Regions from separate parts of the Streptomyces polygonati genome, predicted to be linked through region 1. Evidence: riboswitches for the same ligand, from Rfam matches in the RefSeq annotation. Region 1 holds a riboswitch; the other holds the start of a gene.
The links. Region 1 has a riboswitch for cobalamin ahead of ACFO3J_RS09945 (CbtB domain-containing protein). Riboswitches for the same ligand answer to the same signal wherever they lie in the genome.
Positions count from the first base shown of each region.

Region 2: it holds a riboswitch for cobalamin, as region 1 does, so the genes downstream of both, ACFO3J_RS03335 (cobalamin biosynthesis protein) here and ACFO3J_RS09945 (CbtB domain-containing protein) in region 1, are expected to answer to the same signal.

Region 1 is NZ_JBHSBB010000008.1:289,987-294,153, forward strand. Features, by position in the region: gene ACFO3J_RS09935 (putative protein N(5)-glutamine methyltransferase) at 1-472, shown strand, start outside; gene ACFO3J_RS09940 (HoxN/HupN/NixA family nickel/cobalt transporter) at 488-1,558, opposite strand; cobalamin riboswitch at 1,890-2,040, shown strand; gene ACFO3J_RS09945 (CbtB domain-containing protein) at 2,077-2,292, shown strand; gene ACFO3J_RS09950 (CbtA family protein) at 2,338-3,198, shown strand; gene ACFO3J_RS09955 ((2Fe-2S)-binding protein) at 3,209-3,967, shown strand; gene cobF (precorrin-6A synthase (deacetylating)) at 4,032-4,167, shown strand, end outside.
Region 2 is NZ_JBHSBB010000003.1:318,831-322,997, reverse strand. Features, by position in the region: gene ACFO3J_RS03345 (inorganic phosphate transporter) at 1-1,146, shown strand, start outside; gene ACFO3J_RS03340 (hypothetical protein) at 1,243-1,440, shown strand; cobalamin riboswitch at 1,663-1,791, shown strand; gene ACFO3J_RS03335 (cobalamin biosynthesis protein) at 2,003-2,995, shown strand; gene ACFO3J_RS03330 (cobyric acid synthase) at 2,992-4,167, shown strand, end outside.

The DNA.
Region 1 (4,167 bases):
GGTCGGGGTGGCGCTCGCCGCGGCCCTGGACGGCGTGGAACTGCACGCGGCCGACCTCGACCCGGCCGCCGTCCGCTGCGCCCGCCGCAATGTCGCGCCGGTCGGCGGCCGGGTGCACGAGGGGGACCTCTTCGACGCCCTGCCGCCTCGGCTGCGCGGCCGGATCGACCTGCTCGCCGCCAACGTCCCCTATGTACCGACGGACGCGGTCGGCCTGCTGCCGTCCGAGGCCAGGGACCACGAGGCACGGATCGCCCTGGACGGCGGCCCGGACGGCCTCGACGTGCTGCGCCGGGTCGCCGCCGAGGCCCGGCACTGGCTCGCCCCCGGTGGATCGCTGCTCTTCGAGACCAGCGAGCGGCAGGCACCGCACGCCGTGGAGATCGTCCGGGCGGGCGGCCTGGAGCCGAGGGTGGCCACCGACGAGGAGCTGTACGCGACGGTGGTGATCGGCGCCCGCCCGGCCGGCTGACACGGGCGGGGGCGGTCAGTCCCGCGGATCGGCGGTACGCAGCCCGGCCGACCACTTCTCCTCGATGTCGCCGAACTTCCACACCGCCACGGCGACCGCCCAGGTGACGAAGAACAGGCCCACGATGACGTAGCCGACGATGTTCAGGTCGAGGCCGCCCACCCAGTCCCAAAAGACGCCGTGCAGCCCGGCCTTCTCGCCGAGGAGGCCGAGGAGTTCCACGGTGCCGATGATCAGGGCGACGGCCACCGACAGACCGGTGATGGTGAGGTTGTAGTAGACCTTGCGGACCGGCTTGGAGAAGGCCCACTCGTAGGCGAAGTTCATGAAGGAACCGTCGATGGTGTCCAGCAGCGACATCCCGGCGGCGAAGAGCACCGGCATGCACAGGATCGCGTACCAGGGCAGCCCGGACGCGGCGCCGGACCCGGCCAGCACCAGCAGTGCGACCTCGGTGGCGGTGTCGAAGCCGAGGCCGAAGAGCAGACCCAGCGGATACATCTGCCACGGCTTGGTGATCGATTTCATCACCCGGCCCAGCAGCCGGTTCATGAAGCCCCGGTTGTTCAGGTGCTCCTCCAGCGCGGCCTCGTCGAAGTCGCCCTCGCGCATCTGCCGGAAGACCTTCCAGATCCCGGCCAGGATCACCAGGTTGATGAAGGCGATCAGGTAGAGGAAGGTGCCCGAGACGGTGGTGCCGATCCAGCCCGTCACGTCGTGCAGCCGCGAGTCGTCGTCCTGGACGGGGTGCGCCAGCGACCTGACCCCCAGTGACAGCAGCAGGGTCAGCCCGAAGACGATGCTGGAATGCCCGAGGGAGAACCAGAAGCCCACCGACAGCGGGCGCTTGCCCTCGCCCATCAGCTTCCGGGTGGTGTTGTCGATGGCCGCGATGTGGTCGGCGTCGAAGGCGTGCCGCATGCCCAGCGTGTAGGCGGTGACGCCGATACCGACGCCGAAGGAACCGGTGCCCAGGCTGTAGTGCTCGGGGGCGACGACGAGCACCAGGACGAACCAGCCGATGAGATGCAGCGCCACGATGAACGCCGCCATCCCGCCGAGCCGGGTCCACTCCGCCCGGCTCATCGAGTCGGCGATCCGGCGCCATCGGGACCCGGCGGCGACCGGGGTCTCGGCGGTTATGGTCATTTCGGCGTCCTCCGGGGGCGTCGGTTCCAGCGGCTACACGCGGCAGCTTACTAGTTGCAAACTCTTCGCAAGAGTGCCCACCCGCCGACGGCGCCACACCTGTGACCAGGCACCTGCCCCGGGGGCAGTGGAGTCGTGGCGGGTCGTGGCGGGTCGTGCGGGGTCGCGCGAAGGCACGGGGAGCCGTGCGGGAACGCCCCGGGCGCCGCCGCGCCTCGGCCGCCGACGGGTCCCACCTGCGGCGCGGCGCCTCCGACCGGCGTGCGCCCTGATTGACGCATGACAGGGCCGCCTCTACGCTCCTCGGTGTAGTGATGACGTGGGGAAGCCGGTGGAACTCCGGCACGGTCGCGCCACTGTGAGCCCACCGCCGCCAGGCGGAGGGGGAGTCAGACACCCGCCCATCACGACGCCCATGGAACAGGGACGCACGATCCCCCAAGGAGGGCCCACCCTTGAGCAGCATTTCTTCTTCCCGCCCGGCCGCGACACCGGTCGTCCTGCCGATCTCCAAAGCCGTGATATGGCTCGTCGGCACCTCACTCCTGGCGCTCGCCGCCTACTACTTCATCGGTGTCGACCAGGGCGCGGTCTCGGTGTTCGGCAAGGACATGCACATCCACGAGTTCGTCCATGACGCGCGTCACTTCCTCGGCTTCCCCTGCCACTGACCCGTCATCCCGTCACTCCCTCACCTGACGTACGGACAACTCGACATGGAAAAGAAGCTCATACTGCGCGGCCTGCTGGCCGGCGCAGTCGCCGGGCTGCTCGCCTTCCTCTTCGCCCGGATCTTCGCCGAACCGCAGATCGGGAAGGCGATCGACTACGAGAGCGGCCGTGACGCGGCGCAGGCCGCGCTGGACAAGGCCGCCGGACTCGCGCCGACGGCCGCGGGCCCGGATCTGTTCAGCCGCACCATCCAGGCGGACGTCGGTATCGGCGTCGGCATGATCGTCTTCGGTACGGCGATGGGCGCGCTGTTCGCGGTGGCCTACGCCGTCTGCCTCGGCCGGGTCGGCGGGCTGCGCCCCCGCGGGCTGGCGCTGGCCGTCGCGGCCGGCGGCTTCCTCGGCATGTATCTCGTGCCGTTCCTGAAGTACCCGGCCAACCCGCCCGCCATCGGGCACGAGGAGACCATCAGGGCCCGCAGCGGGCTCTACCTGATCATGGTGCTGTGCTCGGTCGCCTTCCTGGTGGGGGCCGTCTGGCTCGGCAAGCGCCTCCAGGCGCGGTTCGGCAACTGGAACGCGGTCCTGCTGGCCGGCGCGGCCTTCGTCGTCGCGATCGGCGCCGTCATGCTGATCCTGCCGGCGCTGGGCCATCTCGCGGTCAACAAGGAGCAGTTCGGCGATCAGGCCACCGAGACGCCGCTCCCGCTGACGGACTCCAAGGGCGCCATCGTCTATCCGGGCTTCCCGGCCGACGTCCTCTACACCTTCCGCTTCTACTCGGTCGCCGCCCAGTTGCTGCTCTGGTCGGCCATCGGCCTGGTCTTCGCCCCGCTGGCCGAGCGCCTGCTCCAGCCCGGCCCCGACCGCCCGGCCGTCCCCGCGCCGGCCCCCGTACCCGTATGAGCGCGTCCGGATGAGCGCGCCCGCACCACCACCGGTCGGACCGGGCCCGGGCGCGGTGATCGAGGAGATCACCGCGCTCGGCCCGTTCTTCGCACTGGAGGCGCACGGACCGGCCGAGCCGGCGTCCTCCGCTGCGGGCGGGCCGGGTTGGCAGCCCGTGTCCGCGCCGCTGCTGGCGGACCGGGTCACCGCGGTACGGCGGTGGCTGGCCGACGCCGGCGGGCAGCCGGCCGAGGCCGTCGAACTCCGGGTCGCCGCCTCGGTGGCGCACCTGGGGCTCGCCGCCCGCCTGGTCTCCCCGGCGCTGGCCGCGGCCGTGCTCTTCGGCCGCCCGCTCCTCTTCACGCTCAGCCAGGTGCGCTGGCAGCCCGTACTCGGCGGCCCCGCACCGCTGTCGCTGCCCACCGGCGCCCTCGGCGAGCCGCGTCCGGGCGCCGAGTCCCTCGCCGGACTCCTCGCGACCGGCCTGGTGTCCGGAGCGCTGGAGGAACTGGCGTCGTGCTTCGAGCGGTTCGGCGTCTCCCGGCACATCCTGCGCGGCAACACCGCCTCGGCCGTCAACGGCGCCGCCGTGACGCTCGGCCGGACCCGGCCCCAACACGCGTCGCGGACCTCGGTGTTCGCCGCGTCCCTGCTGGCCAGCCCGCCGCTGGACGGGGAGAGCGCCACCGACGCGGCGGGGGTCTTCCGCCGCCGCAGCTGCTGCCTGATCTACCGGGCGGCGCCCGGCGCGCAGGGCGCCCTGTGCGGCGACTGCGCCCTGCGCTGACCTCGGGCGACCCCCGCCCGCGCTGGCCGCGGCCGGCGGCGCGCGGTGTGCCAGACTCCGGGGCGTGAAGCAGATCTACGTCATCGGTATCGGCGCCGGCGACCCCGGGCAGCTCACCTTGCAGGCGGTCGAAGCCCTGGGCCGTACCGAGGTGTTCTTCCTGCTGGACAAGGGCGAGGAGAAAGCCGATCTGGCGGGCC
Region 2 (4,167 bases), on a different contig from region 1:
ACCACCATCTCGACCGGGGCGATGGGGCCCCGGACGGCGGTGGGCATGTCCGCCGTCCTCAACCTGGTCGGCGCCTTCCTGTCGGTCGAGGTCGCCAGGACCATCTCCGGCGGCATCGTGGACGAGTCGGCCGGCGTACGGCCCGAGGTGATCTTCGCCGGGCTGGTGGGCGCGATCCTGTGGAATCTGCTGACCTGGCTGGCCGGACTGCCGTCGAGTTCCTCGCACGCGCTGTTCGGCGGCCTGATCGGCGCGACGCTGGTCGCGGTCGGGACGCACGGGGTCAACGGCGACGCGGTGGTCATGAAGGTGATCGTCCCGGCGGTGGCCGCGCCGGTGGTGGCAGGGCTGGCCGCGACGCTCGCCACCCGGCTCAGCTACCGGCTGGGCCGCCGCGCCGATCCGGCCGCCACCGCCAAGGGCTACCGCGCCGGGCAGATCGCCTCGGCGGCCCTGGTCTCGCTGGCCCACGGCACCAACGACGCGCAGAAGACGATGGGCGTCATCACGCTGGCGCTGATCACCGGCGGCGCCGTCGCCCCGCACTCCGACCCGCCGCTGTGGGTGATCGTCTCGGCCGGCACCGCGATCGCGCTGGGGACGTATCTGGGCGGCTGGCGGATCATCCGCACCATGGGCCACGGCCTGACCGACATCGAGCCGCAGCAGGGCTTCAGCGCGCAGACCGGCGCCGCGGTCACCATCCTGACCTCCTCCCACCTCGGCTTCGCGCTGTCCACCACGCAGGTCTGCTCCGGCGCGGTGATGGGCGCCGGGCTGGGGCGGCGCGGCGGGGTGGTGCGGTGGAGCACCGCGGGCCGGATGGCCGCCGCGTGGGGGCTGACGCTGCCGGCCGCCGGGCTGGTCGCGGCGGGCGCGGCGCTGCTGGCCGACCGGGGGGACTGGGGAGTGGCCGCGGTCGCGGTGCTGGCCCTCGCCGCCTGCGGCACGGTGTGGACGGTGGCCCGGCGCCGGCCGGTCACCCACGCGAACGTCAACGACCCGCGGCCGGAGGGAGCGGTGACCGGGACCATTACGGCAGTGGTCCCGGCCGCGGGCGCGGCGGGTCAGGCCGGGGGCGCCGGCTCGGTCCAGGCACAGACCCCGGCCCCGGTCTCCCCCGCTTCCCGGCCCACCACGGCCTGAGCCGCCCGGGCCACCCGAGCCACCCGGGCCCCGGCACTTCGCGGGCGTCGTGGGCGTTACGAACCCTTCTCGGCCCTTCTTCGGCAAGGATCCCTGATGAGCATCGACTGGCACGCCCTCGGCACCGTCCTGGCGGTCACCCTCGTCGCGACGGTCGGCCTGGTCGGCGTCTTCACCCTCGGCGTCGTCGGGCTGTCCCGGCAGTCCGCCGCCTGGAGCCGTACCGGCGCGTGTCTCTGCTTCGCCGCCTGCGCGGCGGCGGTCGCGTACGGCATCGACCTGATCGTGGGCTGAGGCCCGGCCGGGACGCCGCCGGGCGGCCCACCGAGGCCCTGACCCGTGCGCTGATCAGGCAAGGCACCGGCGGGAGTTGGTCCCCGGGCCCGGCGGACCGCCCCCGGCCCGGCCGCCGGCCGCCCGCTGTGGACCTCGCCACATTGCGTCGGCGCAGGTCAAGGGCGAGTTGACGGGGTATGGCGGGCATGGTGAACTTCCGGGAGCCATACGGCGGCAGGAGAGGAAGTCCGGTGCGAATCCGGCGCGGTCCCGCCACTGTCACCGGGGAGTGCACTCCCAACCCGTACGTCACGGCCGGTTTTCCGGCTGGAAGACCGGGAGTGCGTAGATCCGGGAGCCAGGAGACTCTCACCGCCGGTCACGTCGAGCCAGGGCGCGGACCCTGAGTGAGGACTTCTGCCATGACCGGCCCACGCATACGTGTTCCCGGCGTTCCCCGTATTCCCGGTATTCCCGGTATTCCCCGCATAGCGCGCGGTGCCCGTACCGCCGTCGCGCACCCTCCGGCTGCCCGACGGTTCCGGGGTCCTTCCCTCCGGAGTGCGACGGCGGCCTGAGGATGCGTGCCGATCGTGTGTTCGGGTACGGCGCCGCTCTCGGTTTTCTCGCCGATCTCGTCGTCGGTGATCCGCGTCGCGGCCATCCCGTCGCCGGGTTCGGGCGGGCGGCGGGCGCGCTGGAGCGGCGGATGTGGCGGGACGACCGGGGCAGCGGCGCGGTGTACGCGGCGCTGTGCGCCGGAGGCGCGGTGGCCGCGGCTGCCGTGGCGCGGCGCGCGGTGGCCTCCTCCCCCGCGCTGTCCGTCGGGCTGACCGCGGCGGTCACCTGGTCGGTGCTGGGCGGGAGTTCACTGGCCCGGGAGGCACGGGCGATCGCGGCGGCGCTGGAGGCGGGGGATCTCGCCGCGGCGCGCGAGCGGCTGCCTCATCTGTGCGGACGGGACCCGCGGGCGCTGGACGCGGACGGGATCGCCCGGGCGGTGGTGGAGTCGGTCGCCGAGAACACCTCCGACGCGGTGGTGGGCGCGCTGGTGTGGGGCGCGCTGGGCGGGGTGCCCGGTCTGGCCGGCTTCCGCGCGGCCAACACCCTGGACGCGATGGTCGGGCACAAGTCCCCCCGCTATCTGCGCTTCGGCTGGGCCGGCGCCCGGCTGGACGACCTGCTCGGCTACCCCGGCGCGCGGCTCACCGCCGCGCTGGCCGCGGCGGCCGGCGGCCACCCCCGCTCCGCGGTGCGCACCTGGCGGGCCGACGCCGCGTCCCATCCAAGCCCCAACGCCGGCCCCGTCGAGGCGGCCTTCGCGGGCGCGCTGCGCCTGCGGCTGGGCGGCACGCTGTCGTACGCGGGCCGGGTCGAGCACCGCCCGGTGCTGGGCGCGTCCTTCCCCCCGCCGGCCGCCGCCGACATCTCCCGGGCGATCCGCCTGTCCCGCCGGGTCGGCGCGCTGGCCCTGGCCGTCTCGATCGCCGTGTCGGTGGGCCTGTCGGCCGCCGCCGCGGCGGGCCGGCCGGACCGCGCGCGGCCGGTCGCGCTGCCCGGAGGTGTCCGGTGAAGGGCCTGCTGGTCGCCGGGACGACGAGCGACGCCGGGAAGAGCGTGCTGACCGCCGGGATCTGCCGGTTCCTGGTGCGCCGAGGGGTACGGGTCGCGCCGTTCAAGGGCCAGAACATGTCGCTGAACTCCTTCGTGACCCGGCAGGGCGCCGAGATCGGGCGGGCGCAGGCGATGCAGGCGCAGGCCGCCCGGGTGGAGCCGTCGGCGCTGATGAACCCGGTGCTGCTGAAGCCGGGCAGCGACCGGAGCAGCCAGGTGATCGTGCTGGGCAAGCCGGTGGGCGAGTTGAGCGCGCGGGGCTATCACGGCGGCAGGCAGCGGGAGTTGCTGGACACCGTGGTGGGGTGCCTGGAGGAGCTGGGGTCGACGTACGACGCCGTCATCTGCGAGGGCGCCGGCAGCCCGGCCGAGATCAATCTGCGCCGTACCGACATCGTGAACATGGCGCTGGCCCGCCGGGCCGCCCTGCCGACCCTGATCGTCGGCGACATCGACCGCGGCGGCGTCTTCGCCTCCTTCTTCGGTACGACCGCGTTGCTCTCCGCCGAGGACCAGGCCCTGGTCTGCGGCTATGTCGTCAACAAGTTCCGCGGCGACCCGGCCCTGCTCCAGCCCGGCCTGGACATGCTGCGCGGGCTCACCGGCCGCCCGACCCTCGGCGTCCTGCCGTACACGCACGGCCTCGGCATCGACGAGGAGGACGGCCTGCGCGTCCCGGTCCGCGGCGCCGTTCGGGACAGCGCCGCGGGCACGCCGCACGGCGAGGATCTGCTGCGGGTCGCGGTCGCCGCGGTCCCGCTGATGTCCAACTTCACCGACCTGGACGCGCTCGCCGCCGAACCGGGCGTCGTCGTACGGTTCGTGGACCGCCCGGAGGAGATGGCGGACGCCGATCTGGTGGTGCTGCCGGGCACCCGGGGCACCGTCAGGGCCCTGGAGTGGCTGCGGGCCCGGGGCCTGGCGCGAGCCGTCGAGGAGCGGGCGGCGCGCGGCCGTCCGGTGCTGGGGATCTGCGGCGGCTACCAGATGCTCGCCGAACGCGTCGAGGACGAGGTGGAGTCGAAGGCGGGTACGGTCCCGGGCCTCGGACTGCTGCCGGTCCGGATACGGTTCGCCGTCGAGAAGACGCTGGCGCGTCCGGACGGCAGCGCCTACGGCGAGCCGGTGGCC